Regions from separate parts of the Providencia hangzhouensis genome, predicted to be linked through region 2. Evidence: predicted binding sites of a transcription regulator. Region 2 holds the regulator's gene; each other region holds the start of a gene.

The links. The regulator ArgR, encoded in region 2, controls arginine synthesis, uptake and breakdown. The targets are predictions, from matches to a motif close to ANTGAATAAAAATACANT.
Region 1: the regulator ArgR is predicted to act here: its motif matches at 2,139-2,156, upstream of argA (amino-acid N-acetyltransferase).
Region 3: the regulator ArgR is predicted to act here: its motif matches at 2,021-2,038, upstream of argC (N-acetyl-gamma-glutamyl-phosphate reductase).

Annotation. Positions count from the first base shown of each region.
Region 1 covers NZ_CP135052.1:3,516,919-3,527,264, forward strand. The annotation lists tRNA gene PZ638_RS16015 (tRNA-Met) at 128-204, shown strand; tRNA gene PZ638_RS16020 (tRNA-Met) at 266-342, shown strand; tRNA gene PZ638_RS16025 (tRNA-Met) at 361-437, shown strand; gene amiC (N-acetylmuramoyl-L-alanine amidase AmiC) at 578-1,828, opposite strand; gene argA (amino-acid N-acetyltransferase) at 2,191-3,534, shown strand; gene PZ638_RS16040 (hypothetical protein) at 3,639-4,208, opposite strand; gene recD (exodeoxyribonuclease V subunit alpha) at 4,262-6,109, opposite strand; gene recB (exodeoxyribonuclease V subunit beta) at 6,109-9,717, opposite strand; gene ptrA (pitrilysin) at 9,714-10,346, opposite strand, start outside.
Region 2 covers NZ_CP135052.1:4,181,285-4,191,630, forward strand. The annotation lists gene PZ638_RS19120 (helix-turn-helix domain-containing protein) at 111-383, shown strand; gene metC (cystathionine beta-lyase) at 478-1,650, opposite strand; gene PZ638_RS19130 (amino acid permease) at 1,676-2,863, opposite strand; gene PZ638_RS19135 (LysR family transcriptional regulator) at 3,124-4,098, shown strand; gene mdh (malate dehydrogenase) at 4,178-5,116, opposite strand; gene argR (transcriptional regulator ArgR) at 5,610-6,080, shown strand; gene PZ638_RS19150 (DUF6122 family protein) at 6,329-6,745, shown strand; gene mpl (UDP-N-acetylmuramate:L-alanyl-gamma-D-glutamyl-meso-diaminopimelate ligase) at 6,789-8,171, opposite strand; gene fbp (class 1 fructose-bisphosphatase) at 8,335-9,342, shown strand; gene ppa (inorganic diphosphatase) at 9,548-10,078, shown strand; gene PZ638_RS19170 (gamma-glutamylcyclotransferase family protein) at 10,223-10,346, opposite strand, start outside.
Region 3 covers NZ_CP135052.1:4,352,584-4,362,929, reverse strand. The annotation lists gene metF (methylenetetrahydrofolate reductase) at 1-591, opposite strand, end outside; gene argE (acetylornithine deacetylase) at 820-1,974, opposite strand; gene argC (N-acetyl-gamma-glutamyl-phosphate reductase) at 2,077-3,081, shown strand; gene argB (acetylglutamate kinase) at 3,096-3,872, shown strand; gene PZ638_RS20055 (argininosuccinate synthase) at 3,917-5,137, shown strand; gene argH (argininosuccinate lyase) at 5,216-6,592, shown strand; gene PZ638_RS20045 (hypothetical protein) at 6,657-7,001, opposite strand; gene PZ638_RS20040 (pilus assembly protein) at 7,078-7,416, opposite strand; gene oxyR (DNA-binding transcriptional regulator OxyR) at 8,857-9,762, shown strand; gene sthA (Si-specific NAD(P)(+) transhydrogenase) at 9,836-10,346, opposite strand, start outside.

The DNA.
Region 1 (10,346 bases), 660 kb from region 2:
CTCTACTCACTAAAGAGCAAAAAACAGCCAGACAGAACAGATTTTGTTCTGTAAATGCTAAATTTTGAAAAAAAAACACGAAAAAACTTGCATCAGATCTCATCCCGAGTATAGTGCCCGCATCGGACGCGGGGTGGAGCAGCTTGGTAGCTCGTCGGGCTCATAACCCGAAGGTCGTTGGTTCAAATCCAGCCCCCGCAACCAATTACTGATTAAATCAGTAAAGTAACAAAAAATCTGCAGTATAAAGTCGTAAAAATTCAGTCGCGGGATGGAGCAGCTTGGTAGCTCGTCGGGCTCATAACCCGAAGGTCGTTGGTTCAAATCCAGCTCCCGCAACCAATTTTTTACCTCTTCAGTCGCGGGGTGGAGCAGCATGGTAGCTCGTCGGGCTCATAACCCGAAGGTCGTTGGTTCAAATCCAGCCCCCGCAACCAATTCTTTCAAATGCCCTTTCTAATTCAATTACCTTTTTAGTACCACTATAATAAATTCTATTTTACCCATCGATAAAAACAAAAAAAGGCGACTCACACACGTTTATCACCTTTCTTTATTTTAATCTGATTTAAATTAATTAGTTGCGAATTGCTAATGCACCGCCATTACGGAAATAAGCTTTTACCCCTTCAAAAATGGATTCTGCCATTTGTTGTTGGAATTTAGCTGTTTTCAATTTCCGCTCTTCTTCTAAATTACTAATAAAAGCCGTTTCAACGAGAATTGATGGGATCTCTGGAGCCTTCAACACCGCGAACCCGGCTTGGTCAACTCTATTTTTATGCAACTTGTTAACTTTTCCCATCCGTTTTAGTACTTCATCACCAAATTTCAAACTGTCGTTAATCGTCGCTGTTTGCACGAGATCAAACATCGTATGGTCGAGATACACATCTCCACTTTTACTCACACCGCCCACTAAGTCCGCTTCGTTTTGTGTTTGTGCTAGGTAGCGAGCCGTATTACTGGTCGCACCTTTCGTTGATAGCGCAAAAACAGAAGAACCGCGGGCTGAACGGTTAGTAAATGCATCTGCATGAATTGAAACGAATAAATCAGCCTGCATTTTACGTGCTTTCGCCACTCGGACTTTTAACGGAATAAAGACATCTTCATTACGAGTCATATAGGAACGCATTTTAGGGTCTTTATCTATCAAAGCTTTTAAGCGCCGTGCGATCTGTAAAACCACATCTTTTTCACGTGTCTTATATTTGCCTATCGCACCAGGGTCTTCACCACCATGCCCTGGGTCGATCATAATAATAATGGGGCGATCCGTTCCTGCTTTTCCAGGCTTCTTCGCTTGAGCAGGCATGCTTTCCTCAAGATCACCTTTATTATAATCCTCAAGTAATGCCAATAGAGGATCATCATTGGTGTCAACACCTTTACCTGGATAAAAATCAAGAACTAAGCGGTGCTTAAATTCCGCAACAGGGGCCATCGAGAAGAATTGAGGACTAACTTTATTTTTAACTTCAAATACCAAGCGAACCGTTTTCGGATCAAATTGCCCAACTCTAACCAGTTTAAGGTAAGGATCACGTGTTTGAATTTGGGTTCCCATATCCTTTAATACATTATTTAACTGCACCCCTTCAAGATCGACCACAATACGCTCAGGGTTATTAAGCACAAACTGGCGGTACTTCAATGGAGTACTAGATTCCAATGTTACCCGGGTATAGCTGGATGCAGGCCAAATGCGCACAGCCACCACGCTGCTACTCGCAGAAAAACCGAATGGGCTAATGCTCAGTAACATAACTGCAGCTGCGCCCTGAATAAAACGACGCTTCGATGGGTTGTGATCTTGGTGACTCATCAATAATTCCGAACCTAGAACTGAAAAATAAAGTGATTTTAGGATAATTGCTAATAATTAGACTTGAAATACGCACTCTAACTAATCATTTGCACTCTGTCATTAAGAATATATCAAAGCATCTATAGAGTTACATTAATGAGTATAACCTAATCATACCGAGAGAAAATATTTGTGAGTGACTTTCTGTGTCAATTTTATGCAATTTAATTTTCGTAGAGTATATCTAGTTAAATTTAGAGATATGTAAACGATAAAAATAAAAATGTTACTTTTTTTATCCCATCTTTTACTTGATATTTCCCAACAAAAAGAATAAAAATACATTATTAACGAATAAAAATTCAATTAAGAGGGTTGTTATGAAAGAGCGCAGCACCGAGTTGGTTGATGAGTTTCGCCATTCGGTCCCTTATATAAACGCCCACCGCGGCAAAACATTCATTATTATGCTTGGTGGTGAAGCGATTGCGCATGAAAATTTTCCTAGCATTGTCAATGACATAGGATTATTGCATAGTTTAGGCATCCGAATTATTGTCGTTTATGGTGCTAGGCCTCAAATTGAGGATATCTTAGCTGAACACAAATATGATGCGGTTTATCATAAACATACTCGTGTAACAGATGCGAATACACTTGAATATGTAAAACAAGCTTCTGGAGCTTTACAATTAGATATCACGGCTCGGTTATCTATGAGCTTAGGTAATACCCCGCTTCAAGGCGCACATATTAATGTGGTTAGTGGTAATTTCGTTATTGCTCAACCTCTAGGGGTTGATGATGGCATTGATTATTGCCACAGCGGAAGAATCCGCCGTATTAATGAAGAAGCCATTAATAATCAGTTAGATAATGGTTCCATTGTGTTGATTGGGCCGGTTGCAGTCTCTGTCACAGGAGAAAGTTTTAATCTGACCTCTGAAGAAATTGCAACTCAATTAGCAGTAAAAATGAAAGCGGAAAAACTGATCGGTTTTTGCTCCTCACAAGGTGTAGTAGATAAAGAAGGCAATATTTTGTCTGAATTATTCCCAAATGAAGCAGAAAACCGTATTCAAGAGCTGGAATCTGAGGGCGATTACTACTCAGGAACCGTGCGTTTTCTACGTGGAGCCGCAAAAGCTTGTCGCCGGGGTGTCCGCCGTAGCCACCTATTGAGCTACCAAGAAAATGGTTCTTTAATTCAAGAATTATTCTCTCGCGATGGTATTGGTACCCAAATAGTCATGGAAAGCGCGGAACAAATCCGCCGTGCAAACATTAATGATATAGGTGGAATATTAGAACTTATTCGCCCATTAGAGCAGCAAGGGATTTTAGTTAGACGTTCACGTGAGCAATTAGAAATGGAAATTGATAAATTTACCATTATTGAACGTGATAACTTAGTCATCGCTTGCGCGGCGCTTTACCCTTACCCAGAAGAAAAATTAGGTGAAATGGCATGTGTCGCTGTTCATCCTGATTACCGTAGTTCATCTAGGGGAGAGGAGTTACTGCACCGTATTGCCGTACAAGCAAAACAATTTGGTTTAGACAAGCTATTTGTACTAACAACTCGTAGCATCCATTGGTTTCAAGAGCGTGGTTTTACCCCCGCGGAGATTGAGATGTTACCAATGAAAAAACAGGCTTTATATAACTACCAGCGCCGCTCTAAGATATTGATTTTAGATTTAAAAAACCAAGCTGATAAGTAAATATTAGAATATTCAAAATGATTGCTATTTAGTCAATTACTTTAACCCCAAACTATACAAGGATGCATAGTTTGGGCTATGGCTTTAACACAAATGAATAGCCACTAAGCTATCTGAATAACCCTTGCTTTCTCACACAAAGGAATGGAGTCTAAATGCGGTTGTATTGCAGCTTTCATCTCAGCGAAAGAAGTACCATAAAAATAAAATGCCGTTTCTGTCGGGCCATCCCAGACCCCATGAATACTCCCAATATCTTCCACTGCTTCATCTAGAGTATCGAATACTTCATTGATATCCCCATTTTCATAAACGTCATCAGCGAGCTCTGTCCCGTTGAAATAAATAGCCATACCTTCATCTGAGCCAAAATCGATTCGAACATCTTCGCCATGAATGAATAAACGAGAGCCCTTTGGAGCTAACATTGAAGAAAAAAGTTGAATAATTAAACTGATATTTTCGTCACTAGCTTCTTCAAGTGCTATTTCTATATCGCATTCTTGCGCTTCGCCATTATCACTTAATAATGTTCCACCACCTGTAACATGGATATTTTTACCCATGCTTTTCATGACTTCATTAAATGCATCTTCTAAATCACCACGCCTAATCGGTTCAAGTCTTGCATTTAATGTTACTGTAATTGCCGTCATTGCTTGCTGGTTATCCATCTCATTACCTTTACTTTTGGGTTAAATATTCACGTAACTTACATATAAACTAGTCACATTAATTGGGTCGCTAAACCACTTCGCCGCTTGGTTGGTGTTTCAACTGCTCGACGTAATACCTTTGGGCTGCCATAAAGAGATAGCTCTTTTTTAGCTCGAGTTATCGCCGTATACACAAGCTCACGGGTCATTACGGGAGAATATACATTTGGTAAAACTAATGCGGTATGAGCAAACTCCGAACCTTGTGATTTATGAACGGTCATTGCATAAGCTGTTTCATGTTGTGGAAGTCGGTTAGGTTGTACCCCACGAATAGTCCCATCTGGAAATTGAAAATAGGCTCTCAGTGTATTTTCTTCATCCGGTAAAATGATGCCTATATCCCCATTAAAGAGTCCTAATGGGCTGTCATTACGGCTAATCATAATTGGCCGGCCTGCATAGTGTTTATTCAATAAATTATATGGACGGTTTATTATCCCTTGCCTATGAAATAATTTTTCCAATTTATCGTTAAGGCCAATGACGCCAAAAGGGCCTTCTCGCAGAGCTGTTAGTACCCGATATTGGTTAAATTTTTTCAAAACTTGCTCAGGATCTTCTTTATTTTTAACCGCTAGTAGATATTCCTTATAATTTTCAGCGGCATCTAATAAAATTTTCGCGTAATCATCTGCGGTTTCTTGAATATAACTATGTACATCTGGCCGCTGCTGATTTAGTAACTGTTGAACTCTAGAAACATTACCTTCATTTACAGCAAAAGCGAGTTGGCCAATCCCTGAATCTGCCGAAAAACGGTAGCTTTTACGTAGCAGACATAGGCTATCACGAATAATTGGGCCGCTTGGTGATGCATAAGATTCAACTGAATGCCCTGTTAACTCCGAAAGTTGGGACGCTCTTTCTGCACTATAACCGTTATCAGCAAACTGACAGATATCCCCTAATACTGCCCCTGCCTCGACTGAGGCTAATTGGTCTTTATCACCTAGAAATATTAACTTTGCATTTTCAGGTAATGACTCAAGTAATTTGCTCATCATGGGTAAATCTACCATTGAGGCTTCATCAATAATCAATACATCAAGAGATAAACGATTATCTCGGTTATAGCGAAACTGCTGGCTCTCAGGTTGAGCCCCTAGTAAACGGTGCAATGTTTTTGCATGATTAGGCAAAACAGCACGTTCTTCATCGGTTAAAGGCATTTTTTTCATCGCCTCTCCGAGGGACTCCGTCAACCTAGCTGCAGCCTTACCGGTTGGAGCCGCCAACTCTATTCTAATTTTATGGTGATACTTAGTTTCAAGTTTAATTAATGCAGCAAGGATACGTGCAACTGTTGTGGTTTTTCCTGTTCCTGGCCCCCCTGATATAATTGACACCTTACTCGTTACAGCAACTGCTGCTGCAACTTTTTGCCAATCTATATCATCAGTAATGGGAAATAAGCTGTCTAGTACATTCTTAATTTGAACATTATTTTGCTTATCTATTAATGTATTAGAGAAAAATTTCGCAACATACTGCTCATATTGCCACATCCGTTGAAAATATAAGTATTCCCCTGAAAGCACCAAAGGAGAGATTTTGTTTTCTGTTGATAATGACACTGCATTTGCTTGTCTGAGCGTTTGATAGAGCTCTTGCTCACTCGGCTCTCCCATTTTTTGCCAAAACGCAGTTGCTAACTCTGGGTGCCTTCCCGCAAACAATTTGTCGGGGTCAACATCCGCCAGTGCTAGGCAAACGTGCCCAGCCATAGTTTCTGCGCTAAGGAGTGCTGCAATCATAAGTACTATAGGATACTTATCATCAGAAATGCTGTAAGCAAATTGCACATCTAGAGGTGTAAAGATATGCTTCTCAATAGCTTGATTAAATAGGGATTTCATTAAGTTGCTTCCCCTTGCTGAACATTTTTAAATAAGCTATCTAACGCTTCAATAAAAGGCTCTATAGGGCGATAAAAGAAAATGCCGTTACTTGAGTGAATATTATCTATGCCTCGTAAAAATAAATAATAAACGCCACCAAAATGAGTTTCATAATCATAATTAGGCATTCTTTGCTTGAGGTAACGATGTAACGCTAACGAATATAGTTGATATTGCAAATCATAGCGGTGGTCTATCATCGCTTCAGCCATGGCTTCTTGGGTATAAAAACTGGCATCTTTCCCTAAATAATTTGATTTATAATCAAGAAGATAAAATTTGCCTTTCCAGTAAAAGGTGAGGTCAATAAACCCCTTTAAAATACCTTGAACTCTCTCAAAATTTAGCGGAGGACAACGTTGTGATAATGGGTCATATTGGTGCGTTATCTTATCTAAATGACTGGCACTCAATAGGGAATCAATAGGGAGATAAAACTGCATTTCATCCAATTGGTCTTGAGCCTGTAATGCAGATAAACATAACCCGTCTTCTGATAGTGGTGCCTGTACAATTGCATTCAGCCATTCTTGCAGCATCGGTGCCCACTGTATGTCAAACCCTGAGGATTCAAGTTTTTCAGACAACCATTCTTGAGAAATATGCCCACTAAAATCAATCTCCTCCATCAAGTTATGCAAAAATGTTCCCGGTGATGCACCTTTAGGAAATTGATGAGGAGTTAGGATAAGAGGCTCGTCTTCCTGTTGCTCCACATCAACACTAGCCTCAATATCCATATTAGGGGCTAATGAATTAGCAAATTGCAATGCTGAAACTGATTCTTCTGCTTCAGTATGGCTTGAACCATAACTTAACCCCGAATAGCTGGTAACACGCCAGTGGTCATTAAAATGACGAATCACTGCTCTTGCCGATAAGTTTACGCTATCATTTTGTTCTAATAGCACGCGTTCCGACTTAGGTTGATTAATCACTGCAACATCAATAACGTCATTGCTAATTTCAGCTAGCATGTCGTTCAATAGTAGGCTATCTCCTGCTTGCCCTTTTTGGATGACGTAACCCAGCGCAGATAAGTGTAAATCGGTTTCACCACTTTTTTTTCTGTTACCTTTAATTAATGGTGCAATACCGACACTACAGTGATAGATAGCCCTTGTGAGTGCTACATATAATAAGCGTAGGTCTTCTGCTAGACGCTCTTCATCAGCTAGAGCAACATTTTCTTCACTATCGTTTAAATCTAGCCGTACTGCATAATCCGTTCTATCGTGATATAAACCTTTAGATTGGGGTAGAAAATTGCTCGCAAAAGGCAACCAAACAATCTTATATTCAAGGCCCTTAGATTTATGTATGGTACTGATCTGCACCAAATGTTTATCACTTTCAAGACGCATTTGTTGTACGTCAGATTGATGATCAGGATGGGCAATTTGTTGCGCTAGCCAACGTGTTAGTGTGTGCTCACCTTCAAGCTGTAATGACATTTCTTGTAACAGCTCACCAATATGCATCACATCCATTAAGCGACGCTCTCCATCAGCACCTGATAACAACGTTTCTGCAATTTGCCTCTGCGCCATGACCATTCTAAGCATGGGGAGCACGCCTCGTTTTTGCCACACCATGCCATAACGAGCAAATTCATCTACAATTTTTTCCCACGATTTTTCATCATGGTTTAGGTCATCAATTTGTTTAGCGGTTAAACCCAATATTCCTGTCGCCAATGCACTGCGCAAAACACGTTCTTTTTCCGGTGTTAAAACTGCCTGTAGTAACCACAGTAAATCTCTCGCTTCCGGTGTTGAAAATACACTTTCCCGATTAGATTGAAACACAGAAGGGATATTTAACCGATTTAAAGCATCACGAATCAATACAGCTTCACGTCGGCTACGAACCAACACAGTAATATCAGAAGCTTCTACAGGAGTATGTGCTCCTTTATTGTCAAAATAGCTACTACCCTGAAACCCGCCTTGTAAATATTGTGCGATTTGCGCTGCACATTGTGAAGCTGTTGCTTGTTCATATTCAGCAACTGAGACACCTTCTGCTTCCACTTGCCAAAATGTAAGTGCTTTGACCACTTCGCCATCATGAATAAGTTTTTTACCGCTATTTTGCTTAGCGAAATTAACGGGTTGAAAAGGAATTTGCTCAAAAATAAATGGTGACTGACAGCGGCCAAATAAGTGATTAATAGCTTCAACCATATTTTGCGATGAACGATAGTTAGTCTCTAATGTGTAGTGAGCACTAACTTCATTTTTTGCTTCGATATAGGTGAAAATATCTGCGCCCCGAAAAGCATATATAGCTTGTTTAGGGTCGCCGATGAAAAGTAATGCGCTGTCATTAACTTCCCGATAAATTCTTTGAAAAATACGGTATTGCTGTGCATCTGTATCTTGAAACTCATCTATCATCGCAACAGGAAAGCGTTGACTAATAGCTTGAGCTAAAAATTTCCCACTTTCTTGAGCAAGAGCACCGTCTAAACGGGTCAATAAATCATCAAACCCCATTTCACCACGATTATGTTTTTCATTAGTAATCGCTCCCCTCACCTCTGAAATGGCCAGTGGAATAACCAGATCTTTTAGAGTTAATGATTGAGAAAGTAGCTCATCTATACTTTGGAAAACAATATGTTCTGGCCCTAAGCCACTTTTTGATTTTTTATGTAATACCGTTTGTGAGAAACGTTCAAGATCTTTAGGAAGCTGATAATCTTCTGTTTTTTCTTGAGCCCATTCGCCTATTTTTATCAGCCATGTAGGTAGAAAACGAGTACTATAACTTCGTTTATCCACATCTGAATCAGCGATAAGCTTCTCAAAATCCGCTGAGTTTTCTAACCAGGCCGTTTTAACTGACTCAATTAACAAGATTAGCCGCTGATGCCGTTCTTCTAGAGTTTCTACTTGTTTCGGTTGGTTAATAATTAAAGGAATGTCACCCTGCAAGAAAGGTTTAATCTCCGAAAGTAATGCTTCAGGACTAGTCCACAGTGACTGAATGACTTTCGTCATGGAGTAATTCAGAGGATAAAAATGGCGGCGCCAAAAGTCTGCACAAGCTTGTTTTTGAATCGGAAATTCATCTTGAATCATTGTTTGTTCGAACAATACTCCCGACTCAAATGCATTATGAACTAGCATTCTTTGGCAAAAACCATGGATAGTATATATCGCGGCTTCATCCATTTGCCTTTCCGCTGCCTGCAACCATTGCGCAGCGAATTTTCTTTGGGATTCCCCCGAAAGCTCAGCTAATAATTCAAGATACTCAGGCTGCGACTCGAAACCAACGCCATTTCTTAAGCAAACTAAGCGCATATCATGAATACGTTGACGAATACGTCCCCGTAACTCATTCGTCGCAGCCTCAGTAAATGTTACAACTAAAATTTCTTCAACACTTAACGGCCTAGGAAACGCATTAACGCCTCCCAGACCTAATAAAAGCCGCAGATAAAGTATACCAATTGTATATGTTTTACCCGTTCCTGCAGATGCTTCAATTAACCGCTGCCCACGCAGAGGTAAGGAAAAAACATTCAGTAATTGGGACTCTACCTGCACTTTATTCACTCAGCATCTTCCTTTATTGGTAAAATCTTTTGCAACTGAGAAGCTGTTGGGTAAAGCACCCAATCTTTCAGATGAGCATACCCCACTTTAGTATCAACTCCTTGGCCTATAACTTGGGAGCTAACTGCTAACCCCTTATGCTTTATAACTGCATTTTCATAATACTCAATGACTTGTTCTTTCGTTGCTGTCCCTAAAGTTGCAATAACTTTTTCACGAGTATCAAAACTGAAAATATTTCTCGAAAAATCAGATGAATAACGGCCTACTTCCTCATAGAACGTTTGAGGTGGTTGATTCATCTCCGTGATAATGGATTGTTTATATTGATTAAATTCATCTATCGGCAGCTTTTTCAGTTTCTCTAATGCTTGAAGATAGAATTGTTGGTAACGAGTATTCAAGTAACTCGGTGTTTTGGCATTACTTTGAATTAAAAAGCCCATTCCCCACTGATCCCCCAGCCCTGCTTTAAAAGCAAATACTGCGTAACCCAGTTGCTCATTGGTTCTTAATTGGTCATAAAACCAAGGCTGAATTACCTTAGAAAGAATACCTGATAATACTGCGCCATCAATGCGGCTATAACCGTCTGGAATAAAGATTTCAGCAAGTGCATTATCTGAGCT
Region 2 (10,346 bases):
TTTCTGTTATTTTATTTCCAATAACTAAACGGATGTACTGAATGTATCATAATTTTCGGTTACTCGTACCACTAACTCTACATGATTCTAAGTGAAAAAAGGACTAAAAAATGATTTTACGGAAGTCGGACTGGCACCCTGCAGATATCATTGCAGCTTTACGTAAGCGTGGGACAACTCTTGCCGCAATTTCGCGCGAGGCAGGACTAAGCTCTTCAACGTTAGCAAATGCACTATCACGCCCTTGGCCTAAAGGGGAATGGATTATTGCCAATTTCTTAGCGATCCACCCCGCTGAAATTTGGCCAAGTCGTTATTATGACCCAATTACAGGGGATTTATTAGAAAGAAAAGTCAGAGTAAAAACACCAGCAGAAGATTAAAAATTGAATTGATATAATTATAACGCCGTGAATAATAAATCAATTTATTCACGGCATTATCCTTAGATGGCTCTCCAATAAAGAACGGTCTTGTTTATTTCATCCGAGAAAAACCGTCAGCGAGATCTTGTTTTAAGTCATCTAAATTTTCTAAGCCAATCTGCAGTCGTAATGTCGGTCCACCAGGGTTCCAATTAGTCACAGTTCGATATTCAGCACAATTAAATGGAATAATTAAGCTTTCAAAACCGCCCCATGAATACCCCATACCAAAAATTGATAAACCATCCAGCATTTTTGCAATATCTGTTTGGGTATATTTAGGGTCAAGTACAATGGAAAACAGCCCCGATGAACCAGTAAAATCCCGCTTCCAAATTTCATGGCCTGGGCAATCAGCAAATGCAGGATGTAAAATACGAATCACTTCGGTTCGTTCTTGCAGCCAATGTGCAATATTTAAAGCTCTTTCTTGAGCTTCTTTTAAGCGAATAGGTAAGGTTCGCAAACCCCGCAATGCAAGAAAACAGTCCTCTGCTCCCGGCAACATGGCCATGTAATCATAAGTTTCACGTAGTTTCGGCCACCACGCTTGATTCGCCGAGACAATTCCCATTAGCAAATCAGAATGGCCGCCTAAATATTTGGTGCCTGCTTCCAGCGAGATATCACAACCCAGTTCATGAGCTTTAAAAAATAAAGGTGTCGCCCATGTATTATCAATAATCGTCGCAATGTCATGGCGTTTTGCAACCTCAACAATTGCAGGCACATCTTGAATTTCAAAACTTTGAGAACCTGGAGATTCTAAAAAAATTGTGCTGGTATTTGGCGTTACCAGTTTTTCAATGTCAGCACCAATCATCGGGTCATAATAGGTTGTGATGATCCCCATTTTATCCAACAGACCATGACAAAACTTACGTGTTGGCCGATAAACACTATCAGGCATTAATAAATGATCACCTGTTTTCAATGTTGTCAGCAATGCCAACACAATCGCGCCTAAACCAGATGGTGAAAGCACCGTCCCTTCGGCTCCAGCAAGAGCGGACCAAGCTTGCTCCAATTGCTTAATTGTTGGCGTGCCCGCTGTACCATAATTAAATTCCGCCCTATCATTGATTAAGGCATCAACAGTTGGAAATACGACCGTCGAACCGCGATAAACGGGAGCATTTACAAAACCAGCTTGCTTAGCAGGGTCTCTCCCTAGCTGGGTGACTTGTGTATCAACATGAAATTCAGATACCGCTTTTTTCTTCATGAGATCCTCTCAACAACATCATTATTTATTCGAAAAATTTAAAGAATGGAGATAGGCATAACAGCACACCAAAGAAAATGATGAACCACACTGTTGGGCCTTTAAATTTGTGTAATGCCGGAACTTTGTAAACCAGATAGCAAGGAATTAAGCAAGAAACGATACCAAATAATGGACCGCCAAGTTGCATGAAAAACAGAATAGAAAACCGTGTTGAAACCCAAAACCACAGTGCAATGATAACGCCTAAGCATACCCCATAATGTAGCACAGTTTGGTTAATGCGTTCTTCAGGAATAAATCGACTCAATAGATTGACAACAATGCCTTTTATTGCTTCTTGGAAGCCTAAATAAATTCCTAAGAATGCCGTCAAGATTGCAAAAATATTGAGTAATGCGGTCATCACTTTCACTATTGCCCCAGGTATCACTTGAGCAGCAATCGCTAATGCTGAAATATTTTGTTCAAAGGCCGATACGGCTTGCTCATGGCTAATTGAGAAAGTAAAAGAAAAAGCAAAAAACAAGACTGCAACGGCGAGAATAATATACGCAACACGGTTAGCGCGTATTGCTCGGTATGTCGCGATACGCTTATTACTTTCTATTTTACGATACGCAATGTTCATGGGGCTCAATATTTGCACAAACAATATAGAAAATAAGGTAAATGGTAGTGTTAAAAAAACATCTCTCATAAATGGGAGAAAATCAGGAAATGCTGTGATATTGGCAAAATTCCAATATGGAACCATCACTATACCAAGCAGTACGATAATACCGAATTTTACAATAACCATTGGACCAGAGACTTTAAACAGTAACCGCTCCCCTTGTGCAGCAATTGCGACTAATACTGAAATAATAATCAACCCATACCAAACAGAATCAGATAATAGCCCTTCCGTTAATCCAAACGTTTTAATGTAAGAAGCACTATCGAAGGTGACCGCCAGCGAGTAAGAGAACATTCCATGCAATAACATCAAAAAATAGGCAATCCCTAATGCTATCCCCCAGTTTTTACCTAAATATTGTGTAATAACACTGGCGTAGTCATTACATTCTTCAGATTCAGATAATGTTCTGAGATATAAATTTTGTAGCCAATAAATTGCTGGATAAGAAAGTATTGTTGCAGCAATAAAGACCCAAATACCTTTGATACCAATTTGCACAGGCATAAAAACAATCCCTGAACCAATTGCCATACCAATGCATAAAATAACCCAACCAACATCATATTTTGTAAAGGGGATCTTTTTTGTATTAATCGGATTATCTGCACTTGCCTGAATACTATTAGACATAGTCTATTCCTCAACGTTATAGATTTAATTATTAAAAAAGTTAGGAACAACAATATTGTGTAGAAGCTACATTTTTTTTTAAAACTGGTGTGGCATGAGTAAACTGCGATAAATTCACAATTATAGTATGCTGGAATAAACGGGTTTAATAGGGCATGACAATGCTAATAAATAAAAACACTTTTGCGTTTAAAGCAAAAATTGACAGCTACGCGATTTTTCGGCATTTAGAGTTATTCATCAAAATCGTCGAGTGTAATAGCTTCAGCCTGGCTGCAAAGAAGCTGAATGTAACGCCATCATCAGTTAGTCGAGGCCTTCAACAACTCGAAGATCAATTGGGGGTTGTACTCCTAAAGCGCACAACGCGAAATTTTATTTTAACAGACGCAGGGCGCTATTTATTGCAACGATCGCAAAACTTATTGGCCGATCTCGATGACTCACTGGTCAATACCGCCAGCTTCTATCAACATGCTCAAGGGCAATTAAAAATTACCTGTTCTATTGCATTTGGAGTTTGTCATTTAATGCAAATATACAGTGAATACCGAGAAACCAATCCTAAAGTGAGTTTGTCTGTTGACCTTAATGACGAACTTATTAATTTAAATGAAGTTGATTTCGATATTGCATTACGAATTACCAGCCACCCACCTGAAAACTTTGCATTACGGAAAATTTGTAATATTAATTGGGTATACTGTGGAAGCCGTACTTATTTCGAACGATATGGTATTCCTCAATCCCCTGCCGATATTGCATCACACAATTGTTTAATTAATCCAAATATTCCTGACACCTGGCGCATGACGGATAAAGACGGTAGCGCATATCCTCTAGAAATTAATAATATGATTGAGGTAAATAGTAGTTTAGGGTTATTAGAGGCAGCACGCTGCCATCAAGGTATCGTTTGTTTACCTACTTATATGCTAGGCAATTATATTGAAAACGGAGAGTTGCTCCCTGTCTTATTGGATTATGACCCTAAATCCACCCCATTTGCCCTATATGCTTTATACCACCCAGCCCATACACACTCACCTAAAATCAGGACATTTATTGATTTTTTAGTAGAGAAAATACCATCAGATCCGCATTGGGACCATTGGATGCGACAGCATGCTTCATGATGACTTACCCAATAAAAAAGGTTGAGTTCTAAACGAAACTCAACCCTTCACATTCACTATTAGGAAAAATTAATTGGCATTAGCCATTAATGAATTTTTCACCTAATTCGATATCTGCTTTTAATACATCTAGCATGTCTTTCAGCGCTTTCTCTTCAAATGCGCTTAATTTACCGATTGGTAAATGCTTTTCGATACCGTTTTTACCTAAAACAACTGGTTGTGCGAAGAAGCGAGCGTGTTCACCATCACCTTCAGTGTAAACACATTCAACTACATTGCTTTCGCCTTGGAGACCACGAATTAAAGATAAACCTAAACGTGCGGCTGCTTGGCCCATAGATAAAGTTGCAGACCCGCCACCCGCTTTCGCTTCAACGACTTCTGTACCTGCGTTTTGAATACGTTTGGTTAACGCGGCAACTTCCTCATCAGTGAAGCTAACACCTTCAATTTGAGATAACAATGGCAGAATAGTCACACCTGAGTGGCCGCCAATAACAGGCACTTCAAGGTCATTAACATTTTTGCCTTTCAGCTCAGCAACAAACGTATTAGAACGAATGATATCTAACGTCGTCACACCGAATAAACGGTTTTTATCGTATACTCCTGCTTTTTTCAGGACTTCCGCAGCGATAGCAACGGTGGTATTCACTGGGTTAGTGATAATACCAATCAATGCCTTAGGGCAGGTTTCAGCAATTTGTTGGATCAGATTACGGACAATACCCGCATTGATGTTAAATAAGTCAGAACGATCCATACCTGGTTTACGTGCAACACCCGCAGAAATAAGAACAATGTCAGCACCTTTCAATGCAGGTTTTGCATCTTCGCCGGCAAAGCCTGTCACTTTAACATCAGTTGGGATATGGCTTAGGTCAGCAGCAACACCTGGAGTAACTGGTGCGATGTCGTAGAGGGAGAGTTCTGAACCTGCTGGGAGCTGGTTTTTGAGAAGAAGGGCGAGAGCCTGACCGATACCACCTGCTGCACCTAGGACTGCAACTTTCATTCTGAAACTCCTTAATTTGTACTTTAAAAAGATATCACTTTATTTGTTATACACTTAACACATTACGTATAAAAAACAATTTGTTAACAGATAGAGAGAGAGTTTAACGCAAGAGAACTTGTTTATTAATTGCCAGTATTCTAAACAAATTCCTTATCTGTTAATGAGATAACGGGCACTTTTTTAACAAATAGTTTTTCAGGGTATTGCATTTCGCACAATAAGTTGTTTTTAGTGTATATTATTCAATCAAAAATATTTTTATTAACAATAAATTTACAGCAGACATCTGAAAAATTCATTGTTCTATTATGCTAATTTTTCATTCCCACAATTTACGATAAATAAATACTTCTGACTATCAGCTCGAAACAAGCTTATCTAACTTTAAGTTATTCACTGGTTATAAAATCATCATAACGCAATTTTGTTGCATAAAAATGCACTTTTACGGATAATACAACTTGGTTCAATGCAAAAGAATGGGTTAATTATGCGCACTCCGTCTAAACAAGAAGACTTGGTTAAGGCTTTTAAAGCCCTACTTAAAGAAGAAAAATTTAGCTCGCAAGCTGAGATCGTCACAGCTTTGCAAGAAGAAGGCTTCGAAAATATTAACCAATCAAAGATTTCCAGAATGCTTACCAAATTTGGTGCAGTTCGCACCCGTAATGCAAAAATGGAAATGGTATATTGCCTGCCTACAGAGCCTGGTGTCCCTACCGCTACCAGTCCACTCAAAAACTTGGTTTTGGATATAGACTATAACCCTTCTGTTGTCGTGATCAGAACTAGCCCTGGTGCTGCACAGCTTATTGCACGTTTGTTAGATTCATTAGGCAAAGCTGAAGGGATTTTAGGTAGTATTGCTGGTGATGATACTATCTTCTCAACACCAGCAAATAATTTCACCACAAAAGAACTGTATGAAGCGATTCTAGCGTTATTTGAACAAGAGCTTTAATCTATTGATATACATTAGCTTAAGAGGGAAATTGATTTCCCTCTTAAGTTGTTGACAAAGCGGGATAAAAGCGTGGTTTTTCCCACTTTGTGTTATCAGCCGAAAATCAATAAATTGATTTTCCTAGTTTATTTTCAAAACCTATTCGACTTGCTGCCAAACATAATATGTTTGTCAGCAGTCTGAGAGGGAAATTGATTTCCCTCTTATTGTTTTTGTCTGTTTCTATTCTATTTTGAGACATCATTTTGCTATTTGATATTTTCCGTAACTTCATACACTACGGCTTTCACTTCCTAATGCCAATTGCCTTTGGTTACCTATTTTGGCGAAAAAATTGGAAACTAGCGGCCCTGATTATGATTGCCACGATGGCTATCGACTTAGATCATCTGCTAGCTGATCCGATTTTCGACCCAGAGCGCTGTGGCATTGGTTTCCACCCACTCCATTCCTTTTGGGCTGCGGTTGTCTATGTCGTATTATTATTCATGCCATCATGGAAACTTAAAGCCATTGCTGTTGGTTGTTTATTCCACCTTTTTACTGATTCAGTAGATTGTTATATGGGAAGTTTAAAAAAAGAAATGAATAGTCCAATAACATTAAGTCTCGTCACAGAACAGTGCCCATTGGGTATGCCAAACATAAAAAAACCCCAGTAATCATAAGAATCACTGGGGTTATCAAATAGCTAGCTAAGAGAATTTAATCATCTCGCTCTGTTTCTGCTTTCGCTTTCAAACCTGCGAGCAATTTGCCATGAATGCCACTAAAGCCACCGTTGCTCATCACCAAAATATGATCGCCCGGTTGTGCGGTTTCAATAATCATATTGGTAAATGCCTCAATATCTGCACTCCAACGCGCGGGTTGGACGCATTTTTCAGCGATGTCTGTCACCATCCAAGGGATATTGGCGGGTTGGAAAAGAAACACTTCATCTGCACGGCCAAGCGCAGGCGCAATATCATTTTTATTGATACCCATTTTCATCGTATTCGAGCGAGGTTCGAGCACCGCAAGAATACGTGAAGTTCCCCCAACTTTGCTGCGAAGTGCTTCTAACGTCGCCAAAATAGCAGTTGGATGATGTGCGAAGTCATCGTAAACACTGACACCATTTTCAACGCCTCGTAGCTCAAGACGACGACGTGCATTGATAAAACTATCTAAGGCGAGACAAGCTTCTTTTACTGGAACGCCCACATGGTGAGCCGCTGCAATCGCCATCAATGCATTTTGGATATTGTGGTTACCCACTTGTGACCAAGTGACTTCTCCAACTTTTTCTTGTTGGTAATACACCGCAAAATGGCTGCCATCGTGGCTGAGCTTCTCAGCTTGCCATCCGCCATGCTCCCCGCCCACCAGCTCTTGTTCACTCCAGCAGCCCATTCCAATCACTTGTTTTAAATGATTGTCGTTGTCCGGTGTGAAAATTTTGCCACTGGCGGGCACAATACGTACAAGATGATGGAACTGTTTTTGAATCGCTTCGAGGTTTTCAAAGATATCCGCATGGTCGAATTCAAGGTTGTTCAATACCAAGGTTTTCGGGCTGTAATGAACAAATTTAGAACGTTTATCGAAGAATGCACAGTCATATTCATCAGCTTCGATGACAAAAAACGGGCTTTCACCAATCTTAGCGGAGACATCAAAGTTACCTGGGACACCGCCGATTAGAAAACCTGGCTTGTAACCGCAGTCTTCTAAGATCCACGCAAGCATCCCCGCGGTGGTCGTTTTTCCATGGGTCCCCGCCACAGCCAGTACCCAACGTTCCGGTAACACATAGTCATGGAGCCACTGTGGGCCAGAAGTATACGGCAAACCTCTTTCTAATACGGCTTCAACACAAGGGTTTCCACGCGTCATTGCATTACCAATCACCACCATATCCGGTATTGGGTCAAGCTGAGCCGGATCATACCCCTGAATAAGCTCAATCCCTTGATTTTCAAGCAATGTGCTCATCGGTGGATACACATTGGCATCCGAACCCGTCACTTTATGTCCTAAAGAACGAGCCAATATTGCTAAGCTTCCCATAAAGGTACCGCATATACCTAAAATATGTATGTGCATTCTTTTTCATCCAATTAGCATGAGGTTGGTCACTATTCTACCCATCAAAAACAGGTTTATAAATGCATTAACCTATTAATCTTTTTTTTATTTAGTTAAACTCTTCCCGCGCGAGGGTAAATGCCCCGCAAAACCTCTGTCAATTTTATTCAGGACCTTCGTCATGAAAACATTAGGCGAATTCATCGTCGAAAAGCAACAAGATTTTCCTCATGCAACAGGTGAGCTGACTTCTTTATTATCAGCTATCAAACTGGGCGCTAAAATTATCCATCGTGATATTAATAAAGCTGGACTTGTCGATATTCTTGGCACTAACGGTGTTTCGAATATTCAAGGTGAAGTTCAGATGAAGCTTGACCTGTATGCAAACGAAAAACTGAAAGCGGCTTTAAAAGCACGCGGAGAAGTCGCCGGTATCGCCTCTGAAGAAGAAGATGAAATTGTCATTTTCGAAGGAGACCGCGCAGAAAACGCAAAATATGTTGTTTTAATGGACCCACTTGATGGTTCTTCAAACATCGATGTAAACGTTTCCGTTGGAACAATTTTCTCAATCTACCATCGTATCACGCCAATTGGCCAACCGGTTACAGAAGCGGATTTCCTGCAACCTGGTAACCGCCAAGTGGCTGCGGGCTACGTGGTTTACGGTTCATCAACGATGTTGGTTTACACCACTGGTGTTGGTGTACATGCGTTTACTTACGACCCATCATTGGGCGTGTTCTGCTTGTCTCATGAAAAAGTGATGTTCCCATCAGAAGGAAAAATGTACTCCATCAATGAAGGTAACTATATTAAGTTCCCGATGGGTGTTAAAAAGTACATTAAATATTGCCAAGAAGAAGATAAAGCAACAAATCGTCCGTATACCACGCGTTATATCGGTTCTTTGGTTGCAGACTTCCATCGTAACTTGCTCAAAGGGGGAATTTATATTTACCCAAGTACGGCAAGCCATCCAAATGGGAAACTGCGCCTTCTGTACGAATGTAACCCAATTGCATTTTTAGCAGAACAAGCCGGTGGTAAAGCCAGTGACGGAGCAAACCGCATTTTAGATATCATACCTAGCGAATTACACCAACGTGCGCCGTTCTTTGTCGGAACTGAGTCGATGGTAGAAAAAGCAGAATCATTTATGCGTGAATTCCCTGACACGGAATAATCTAATTCATTAATTATAAGGCGGGGCTTCCCGCCTTTTTTGTCCCTTTTTTTCACCAACTAGTGAGTTTTGTCCCCTTTTACGGCTATAATGTCCCTCACGCTATCTACTCTATTATTTAATTTGCCTAAAGGCGGCAATAAATGCGATGCCAGCGACAAATTAAAATGAGTAAATTCATTATTCACACAAAGGATACATTTAAATGGGCCTGAACAATGTACCGGCAGGTAAAGATCTGCCAGAAGATATCTATGTTATCATCGAAATCCCTGCGAACGCAGATCCTATCAAATATGAAGTTGATAAAGAGTCTGGTGCGCTGTTTGTAGACCGTTTCATGTCAACAGCGATGTTCTATCCATGCAACTATGGTTACATCAACAACACCCTGTCTTTAGATGGTGACCCAGTTGATGTATTAGTTCCAACTCCATACCCATTGCAACCAGGCTCAGTCATCCGTTGCCGTCCTGTTGGCGTACTGAAAATGACTGACGAGTCTGGTGAAGATGCAAAATTAGTGGCTGTTCCGCACACTAAATTAAGCAAAGAATACGATCACATTAAAGATGTGAACGACCTGCCAGAATTACTGCGTGCTCAAATTACTCACTTCTTTGAACATTACAAAGATTTAGAAAAAGGTAAGTGGGTTAAAGTTGATGGTTGGGAAGACGCGGCATCTGCAAAAGCAGAGATCATCGAATCTTTCGAACGCGCTGCAAAAAAATAATCCCCCTATAGGGAGATTATGAAAGCTCTGGTTAATACCAGGGCTTTTTTTATGGGTTATAATCAGTTAATTAATCTATAAAAAACGCCAGCTATCATAGCTGGCGTCCTGTATAACTATAGCATTCAATATAATATTGGATAGCTACTTTTCTTCATCACGTTTCAACCAGTCGCCACTTTTTATTTGGCGTAGACCATCAACGGAATGTTTATATAGATAAATCCAAGCGTTACCATACGGCGTTGGGATGAGCTCCCTCACATAG
Region 3 (10,346 bases), 170 kb from region 2:
GCGGTCACGAAAACGTAAATAGCTCTCAACATCAAAGAAAAACTGAGTGATTGCACGGTTAGCTCCCGCATCAATCTTCTTTTTTAAACTAATTAAATCGGCTTGAGCGCTTTTGGCTTCAGGGTGAACTTCAGGGTAGGCCGCAACAGAAATATCAAAATCCGCTTCACTTTTTAACAGCTCGACTAGATCAACAGCATACATATCTGGTTTACGGCTGTTGTCAGGTAAATCACCACGCAATGCAACAATATGGCGAATACCATTATTCCAATAGTCACGAGCAATGGCTTTCAGTTCATCAGGGCTTGCATCAATACACGTTAGGTGAGGGGCTGCAATTAAACCGGTTTTATCCTTAATATCTTTGATGATACTGTGCGTTCTGTCGCGTTCGCCGGAATTCGCACCATAAGTCACAGAGACAAATTGAGGTTTCAGGTTTTTGAGCCTATCAATAGATTTCCATAGTGTCTGCTCCATCTCTTCACTGCGAGGTGGGAAAAACTCAAATGAAACATTAATTTGGCCATCTAACTCAGCTAAGTTTTGATTTAGCGCTTCGCGCTGATTTGCGTGAAAAAAACTCATACCCTGTAACCTCGCAATTTGCAAACTAACTATTTTTTGTACGTTATTATATCCATTTGTGCGTCTATACGTTTAGACGTCCAAATAGAAATTACCAGATCGGTACCAATAGTCAATACTTAAATTAAATTATGACGCTGAGGTTTTTTCAAAGGCAACAGGAAAATAATTCATGATAAAAAACGCGACCCTGTTCAGTGTCGCGCTTAAATCGATGGCTAGTCAGATTTACTCAGTGAAACAGAAGTGCTCAACCATTTGGCTAATTAATTGGCGAGTAGGTTCAATAAAGCGCATATCGATAAATTCATCAGGCTGATGTGCTTGCTCAATAGAACCAGGGCCAAGAACCAACGTCGGGCAGAGCTCTTGGATAAACGGCGCTTCAGTACAGTAATTCACGGTATCCGCTTTTTGCCCCAACAACTGTTCAATTACTGCCACCATCTTGTGGTCCGTTGGGCATTCATAGCCAGGGATCGGCGGATGCATGGGCTCGATCGCCAAGCGACCTGGCCAACGGGCACTAACAGGCTCAAGAGCTTCATTGAGTAGTTCATCTAAGTCCTGCAAAGTCAGGCCGGGGAGTGGGCGAATGTCCATGTGTAATTCACAACAACCACAAATTCGGTTGGCTGCATCACCGCCATGAATATGACCAAAGTTCATCGTCGGGTAGGGAATGACAAATGCAGGGTTGTTAAATCGTTCTTTTAACGTATTTCGTAAGTCCATCAAATGGGAAATAGACTCATGCATTAATTCAATGGCATTGACCCCACGTTCTGGGTCACTAGAATGCCCCGATTGCCCAGTAATGCGGATAGCATTTGATAAATGTCCTTTGTGCGCACGAATCGGTTGTAACGACGTCGGCTCACCAATAATCGCAAAATCCGGTCTTAGCGCGGTACTGGCTGCAAAATAACGTGCGCCAGCCATCGATGTTTCTTCATCCGCAGTGGCCAATATATGCAGTGGGCGTTTGAGCTGAGTTAAATCCATATCGCGTAACGCATCAACAATAAAAGCAAAAAAGCCTTTCATATCTGCGGTTCCGAGCCCATATAACTTGCCGTCATGCTCTGTTAGCTCAAACGGGTTTTTACTCCAACGTCCATCATCAAAGGGCACGGTATCGGTATGGCCGCATAGCATCAGCCCACCATTTCCTTCACCAATAGATGCAAGCAAATTATATTTATCTCGCGTTTCCGGCACAGGTTGAATGTTGACCGAAAAACCTAACGTCTCCAGCCACCCACCGAGAAGTTCCACTAGGGCTTTATTGCTCTGGTCCAAATGAGAATCAGTCGCACTAATCGATGGAGTCGCAATTAATTGACGATAAGTCTCAATAAATGCAGGTAATTTAATATTCACTGTTGACAGCCTTTATCCATAATAGTATCAATATTCATGCACTTTATTTGAATAAAAATACACATTAAACTGTTTGGGTCACGAGTACAAGGTAGAAAGCATATGTTGAACACACTCATTATCGGGGCCAGTGGCTATACTGGAGCAGAATTAGCCGGTTATTTGCAACGCCATCCTGAAGTTAATCTTCAAGGATTGATGGTATCGAAGCAAAGTGCGGATGCAAATAAACGTTTTTCTGATTTACATCCTCAGTATAAAGGCATCATAGACCTTCCCGTTCTGCCATTAACCGATGTCGCAGAAGCAGCGGAAGGTATTGATGTTGTTTTTCTTGCCACTGCACATGAAGTAAGCCACGACATAGCCCCTCAGTTTCTTGAAGCGGGCTGCGTTGTGTTCGACTTATCGGGTGCTTATCGTGTTCAAGATCCTGCGTTCTATACGCAATACTATGGCTTTGAACATACAAATACTGAATGGCTAATGCAAGCAGTTTACGGTTTAGCAGAATGGCAGGCCGATAAAATTCGTCAAGCGCAACTGATCGCAGTACCAGGGTGTTACCCAACGGTTTCCCAATTAGCACTTAAACCATTGATTGAAGGCAATTTGCTAGATGAAGCTATGTGGCCAGTGATTAATGCCACCAGCGGAGTCTCTGGAGCAGGCCGTAAAGCCTCGATGACTAACAGCTTTTGTGAAGTGAGTTTGCAACCTTATGGCATCTTTACTCATCGCCATCAGCCAGAAATTGCGACTCACTTGGGAAGAGAGGTTATTTTCACACCACATTTAGGCAATTTCTCTCGAGGCATCCTTGCAACGATTACGTGCAAAGTAAAAGCGGGTGTTTCGGCAGAAAAAATCACACAAACGTTTAAAGATGCTTATCAAAATAAACCGTTAGTGCGGTTATATGAAAAAGGCGTTCCTGCATTGAAATCGGTAGTGGGGACACCGTTTTGTGATATTGGCTATGTATTGAATGGTGAACACCTGATTTTAGTAGGTACAGAAGATAACCTACTCAAAGGTGCGGCAGCACAAGCCGTTCAGTGCATGAATATTCGTTTTGGTTTTGCTGAAACTCAGTCTTTATTTTAAGAAGGATTAACCCCATGCAACCCTTAGTGATTAAATTGGGCGGAGTGTTACTTGATAGCGTCGAGGCACTTGAAAAATTATTTACAGCGATTCAAACCTATCGGCAAGCACATCAACGTGAGTTGGTGATTGTACATGGCGGTGGCTGTTTAGTTGATGAATTGATGCAAAAACTGCAATTACCTGTTGTTAAAAAGCAAGGGTTACGAGTCACGCCAGCAGACCAAATCGATATCATTACAGGGGCATTAGCGGGTACGGCGAATAAAACATTACTGGCATGGGCAACGAAGTATCAACTTCCAGCCATAGGGCTTTCTCTCGGTGATGGGCAAAGTGCCACAGTGACTCAATTAAACGAAGAATTAGGTCACGTCGGTGATGCCAAACCTGGCGATGCGAACTTATTGAAATTATTGCTGGGTGCGGGCTATTTACCCATTATCAGCTCTATAGGTATCACACCAGAAGGTGAGTTGATGAATGTAAATGCGGACCAAGCTGCAACCGCTATCGCCCAAGCCTTAAACGCAGATTTGGTTTTACTGTCTGATGTGAGCGGTATTTTGGATGGTAAAGGCCAAAAAATTGACGAAATGACGACGCAAAAAGCGCAAAAGCTCATTGAGCAGGGAATTATTACCGATGGAATGATTGTGAAGGTCAATGCGGCGTTAGACGCTGCGGCAGCCTTACAACGCTCTGTTGATATCGCAAGTTGGCGTCATGCAGAACAACTTCCCGAGCTGTTTAATGGAACAGCAATCGGAACACGGATCTTGGCATCATAAATGAGCCATGGAATAACTATATTAATTGAGCGGATAGGTACGTTATGAAAAAGGGCATTAAAAAGATTGTATTAGCATATTCAGGTGGCCTGGATACATCAGCAATTATTCCATGGCTAAAAGAAAACTATGACGATTGCGAAGTCGTGGCCTTCGTTGCGGATGTGGGGCAAGACCGTGAAGATTTAGTAGGCGTAGAGAAAAAAGCTCTACAATCAGGTGCATCCGAGTGCTATGTCGTCGATTTACGTGAAGAGTTCATCAAAGAATATATTTACCCTGTATTGAAAACGGGGGCGCTATATGAAGGTAGCTATTTATTAGGTACGTCAATGGCTCGTCCAATCATTGCTAAAGCGCAAGTTGAAATTGCCTTAAAAGTGGGTGCAGATGCTGTTGCCCATGGCGCAACAGGTAAAGGTAATGACCAAGTGCGTTTCGAAAGCACCTATACGGCATTAGCACCACAGTTACAAGTGGTTGCACCATGGCGTGAGTGGGACTTACGTTCCCGTGAAGCGCTGCTCGATTATCTGAAAGAGCGTAATATTCCAACAACAGCTAGCCTTGAAAAAATCTACAGCCGTGATGAAAACGCATGGCACATTTCTACGGAAGGTGGTGTTTTAGAAAGCACATGGAATGCTGCAAACCAAGATTGTTGGGTATGGACTGTCGATCCGCAAGATGCACCAGATGAAGCTGAATTAGTTACCGTTGGTGTCAAACACGGTGAAGTCGTTTCGGTAAATGGTCAAGCATTGTCTCCACTTGGCTGTTTAGAAGCATTAAATACTTTAGGTGCAAAACATGGAGTGGGCCGTATTGATATCGTTGAAAACCGTTTAGTGGGTATGAAATCTCGTGGTTGCTATGAAACCCCGGGAGGCACCATTATGATGGCGGCATTACGTGGTATTGAACAACTGGTTCTTGACCGTGACAGCTACAAATGGCGTGAGCAACTCGGCTTAGAAATGTCATATGTGGTTTATGATGGCCGTTGGTTCGCACCACTACGTCACTCGCTGCAAGCGGCTGCTGAATCATTAGCACAAGATGTGACAGGGGAAGTTGTTCTGAAATTATATAAAGGGCAAGTGACTGCGATTCAGAAAAAAGCGGATAAGAGCCTGTATTCTGAAGAATTTGCCACATTTGGTGAAGATGAAGTTTATGACCACAGTCATGCAGGTGGGTTTATTCGTCTTTACTCGCTGTCTTCACGTATCCGTGCGCTGAAAGAACAAAACAAAGCGAAATAAATCAAATAGTAGTCTCCCGGCAGCCAAGACTGCTGTCGGGGTTAAAAACTTATTTTATCAATCAGGTAGGGATTAGTTATGGCACTTTGGGGTGGACGTTTTAGTCAGCAAGCGGATCAACGGTTCAAACAGTTTAATGATTCATTGCGTTTCGATTATCGCCTGGCGCAACAAGATATTATCGGCTCAGTCGCATGGTCAAAATCACTAGTAACAGTTGGTGTATTGTCTGATAGCGAACAACAAACTTTAGAACAAGCGCTAAACTCCTTACTGAAAGAAGTGCAAGATAACCCTGAAATTATCCTGCAAAGTGACGCAGAAGATATTCATAGCTGGGTTGAAGGTAAGCTGATTGATAAAGTTGGTGATTTAGGGAAAAAATTACATACCGGTCGTAGCCGTAATGACCAAGTGGCAACAGATTTAAAATTGTGGTGTAAAGACCAAGTTGCGTTGCTACTTGAAGCGGTAACCGAATTACAAAAAGCGTTGGTCATCACCGCAGAAAATAACCAAGATGCAGTAATGCCAGGTTATACCCATTTACAACGTGCCCAACCGGTGACATTTGCCCACTGGTGTTTAGCCTATAGCGAAATGCTAGCGCGTGACGAAAGCCGTTTAAAAGATACCTTAAAACGTTTAGATGTCAGCCCATTAGGGTGTGGGGCATTAGCAGGAACGGCTTATGATATCGACCGTGAGCAGCTTGCCTCTTGGTTAGGTTTTGCTTCTGCAACGCGTAATAGCTTGGATACAGTATCAGATAGAGACCACGTTCTTGAACTATTATCGAACGCAAGTATCGGTATGGTTCATTTATCCCGCTTTGCTGAAGATTTAATTTTCTTTAATAGCGGAGAAGCTGGCTTTGTTGAGCTATCAGACAAAGTGACATCGGGTTCATCACTCATGCCGCAAAAGAAAAACCCTGATGCATTGGAATTGATCCGTGGAAAATGTGGGCGTGTCCAAGGTGCATTGACAGGTATGATGATGACCCTAAAAGGGCTCCCTCTTGCTTACAACAAAGATATGCAAGAAGACAAAGAAGGGCTATTTGATGCATTAGATACTTGGTTAGATTGCATGCACATGGCTGCGTTGGTTCTTGATGGTATTCAAATTCGTCGTGGTCGTTGTGAAGATGCCGCAAAGCAAGGTTATGCGAATGCAACCGAACTCGCTGATTATCTGGTTGCTAAAGGTGTTCCATTCCGTGAAGCGCATCATATTGTGGGTGAGGCCGTTGTTGCCGCAATTGGGCAAGGTAAAGCTTTAGAGGAAATGGCTTTAAGTGATTTGCAAAAATTCAGTAGCACTATTCAGTTGGATGTCTATGAAGTTTTATCACTACAATCTTGTTTAGATAAGCGGTTAGCAAAAGGCGGGGTATCTCAGAAACAAGTGGCAAATGCTATTGTAGAAGCAAAAAAACGATTAGAACTGTGATCGGTTATAGAAGATAAAAATGGGGGGTAGCATGACTACCCCAATTCCCATAACGCGTTTGTTTTTAAATATATTTAATGGTTAACATTCTTAATTGCTTCTCCTCATTGATCCAATTGTATGAGTATTCATTTCGACCATCATTAATAACGTTCCAATCTTTTCCTTGAGTAATATTATTTAGCCCAATATTTGTCATTGTAGACTCAGTATTATTCAAGCAACTCAATTTAATATGTGTATCAGAGACAGCATTCGTACAAGTTGGGTGAACCACTGCGCCATTGAAGCTAATAGTGCCTGATTCTGGGCTTTGGTTCGCATAGGTATTGAATGTACTGAATGCTAAAACTAATATTAAAGCTGTTAATGAACGATTAAATACTCTTTCTGTTATTGATTTTTGCATAATAGAGCCCTACAACTTAATTCGTTTTAAATCAGTTGTTTATGTAATGTGTTTTTAAAATCGGGTTATTTTCTAATTAAGCGTGTTGCACGGATAATAATGCATATCCTTTTTCTTTATTAGTCCAATTGAATTGGTAAATACTCGTGCTTCCATTTAATTCTTTCCATTCTGGTGATTTTTTCTCTTTGGAAAAATTAATTGGGCTAGATTCCATTTTGTTTTTTTCATTATTAAAACAATTCAAAGTTGTGTTGTTTTGATTAATGTCATAGGTACATGGTGGAGAGACAATCATGGCTTTAAAAGTAATGGTTGTTTGATTTCCTTCAGCTTGTACATTCGTAGTAAAGAATGATGTTGCAGCTAAAGCGAAAGTTAAAGTTAATACTGAAGTGATCTTTTTAATAGTCATAATGTTTGCTCCTAATTTCAAATTTCTGTAATTCGGTTTGTTTAAGTTTTCATATATCTTGCTATGGGAAGAATTATAAAATGAAAAACTCTAAAAAGGTGTAAATCTAAAAGCTAAAAATGTATTAAAATATAATTCTAAATGACCTGCTTTAATATATCTCTAGGGTCATTTTTTAATGATTTATATTTACAATATTCCGTTAAATTTGGCTTGTTAGTGTTTAATGTTCTGTGTTTGCATCAAAACCCCCCTTTTGGGTGGTTTAATCTATTGTGGCGTTTTTTAAAGCCGCCTTGAATATATTCATTTTTAGATATAAAAAATGGCTGTTATATTGAGATTTTTAATTTGTTTTTAAATACAAATTTACAAAGTTTAATTGAAAGTGAAAATGAATATGACAAAATGTTTCAGAAATAAGGCATTGTGATTTCTTTTTTAAACCTTTGGAGAGTGATGTTCTTTGTTTCCAAAATAATATTGGTTAATACCACCTTATTATTAATGAAAACGTTTCAGTATTGCTCTAAATTATGTTTTCGATACTTGAATTGGTATTTGATGCTTTTACTCTTCATTTTTATTACCTCATTCATATTGGTATTCATCAGTATTTTGAATTACCTATTTATGTTGTTATACCCCCTAGAGGATTTTTATTGGTATGTGCAGTTTTCAAACTTATGCTTGTATCACTGCTCATCATATACATGCATATCTTATATCGGCATGCTTGTGGTTTTCTGTAATAACTTTGTTTGCTATTTAGATCATTTATGGGGAAGGTAAAGCTGATAATAGTGTTCATAGTATTTAGCCCCCCGTATTATCATCATTGATGAGGATATTGCAGAAGTTAGGTGACTATATAAAACTATTAATTTGAATTGATGCTGTTCTATGCTTTTTTTTCTTATAATAAATATAGGGTGTTATTTTGAGTTTATCCACAATAAAAGTGTGTGTAATTATGTGTAAGATTTTAAAGGACTTTATACATGACGTTATTTTCACTCATGAAATTATAAAACTAAAATAATAAATTAATGCAAATTTAAAAAAATTACTTCTTCTTTTTTTAAGATCGCATCCATGTACTAGCTTGAAATGTTTTTGAGGTTGGTCAATTGGATTTTTACTTTAATATCGATCTTAAGTAGAGTTTACACTTATATTTAATACTGTTTTAAGTATGATAAGTAAAACTTAATGTTTTTCTGGTGTTGTGCTTTCTTTGTAAATAACAGGAGGGTAAATAATGACACATTTTGTTTCTAAATATTACATTTTATTTCATTTTATTGCGGGTTTTGTACAGAAAATGAGGTTTTCTCCCTATTTTTCAATTTATCAATAGATAAAACAAAACAATATCGATATAGTGATTGGTATTATCTATCTTTGGTTTGACAGAGAATTCACGAAAGGAAAAGAAATATGAATATTCGAGATTTAGAGTACCTTGTCGCACTCGCCGAACATAAACATTTTAGACGTGCCGCGGATTCTTGTCATGTTAGCCAACCTACTCTTAGTGGCCAAATTCGTAAATTAGAAGAAGAACTTGGCGTTATGTTGTTAGAAAGAACCAGCCGCAAAGTTCTTTTCACTCAACAAGGTTTATTATTGGTTGAACAAGCCCGTACTATTTTGCGTGAAATTAAAGTATTACAAGAAATGGCCGCCCTCCAAGGGGAAAGCATGTCGGGCCCATTACATATTGGTTTAATCCCAACGGTTGCGCCATATCTATTACCTCATATTATTCCGCAATTGCACCAAGCTCATCCGAAATTAGAAATCTATTTGCATGAAGCGCAAACTCAGCAATTATTAGCTCAGTTAGACAGCGGTAAATTAGATTGCGCTATTTTAGCGGAAGTTAAAGAAACGGAACCTTTTATTGTTGTTCCGTTATTCGAAGAACCGATGAAACTGGCTATTTATGAGAGTCACCCATGGCATGATCGTGATACGATTGAAATGAGTGAGTTGTCAGGTGAAAAGCTATTAATGTTAGAAGATGGCCACTGTTTACGTGACCAAGCGATGGGCTTCTGCTTCCAAGCGGGCGCGAAGGAAGACACACACTTCAGGGCAACGAGCTTAGAAACGTTAAGAAATATGGTGGCCGCAGGGAGTGGAATTACACTTTTACCTGATTTATCGGTACCAAATGAAGTTTGTCGTGATGGGGTATGTTATTTAAATTGTATTGAGCCTGAGCCGAAACGTACAATTGTATTAGTTTATCGCCCGGGTTCACCGTTACGTGGGCGCTATGAACAATTAGCTGAGACCATCTATAACTCAATGGATAACTATTATAAAAATAGAGTTTAAGGTTAAGCCGCCAATATTATTTTTTAATTGATGATGGTTGCCAGGTTATTGGCAACCATAAATCACAAAATAATTAAAATAGTCGATTTAAACCATTTAAAGCCGCAACACGGAAAGCTTCCGCCATTGTTGGGTAATTGAAGGTTGTATTCACGAAATATTCTATAGTATTACCTTCACCTTTTTGTTCCATGATAGCTTGGCCGATATGGATAATTTCAGCCGCTCTTTCACCAAAACAGTGAATACCTAGTATCTGTAATGTTTCTCTATGGAATAATATTTTCAAACTACCGACATTCATACCTGCGATTTGTGCACGTGCTAAATGTTTAAATTGTGCCCGACCGACTTCATAAGGCACTTTCATTGCGGTCAATTCTTGCTCTGTTTTACCAACTGAACTAATTTCAGGAATGGTATAAATCCCTGTTGGAATATCTTCTACTAAATGAGCATCACCTAAACTACCACCAATGGCTCGGGCCGCAATTCGTCCTTGGTCGTAGGCCGCAGAGGCTAAGCTTGGGTAGCCGATGACATCACCAACAGCATAGATATGTTCATTAGTGGTGCGATATGCT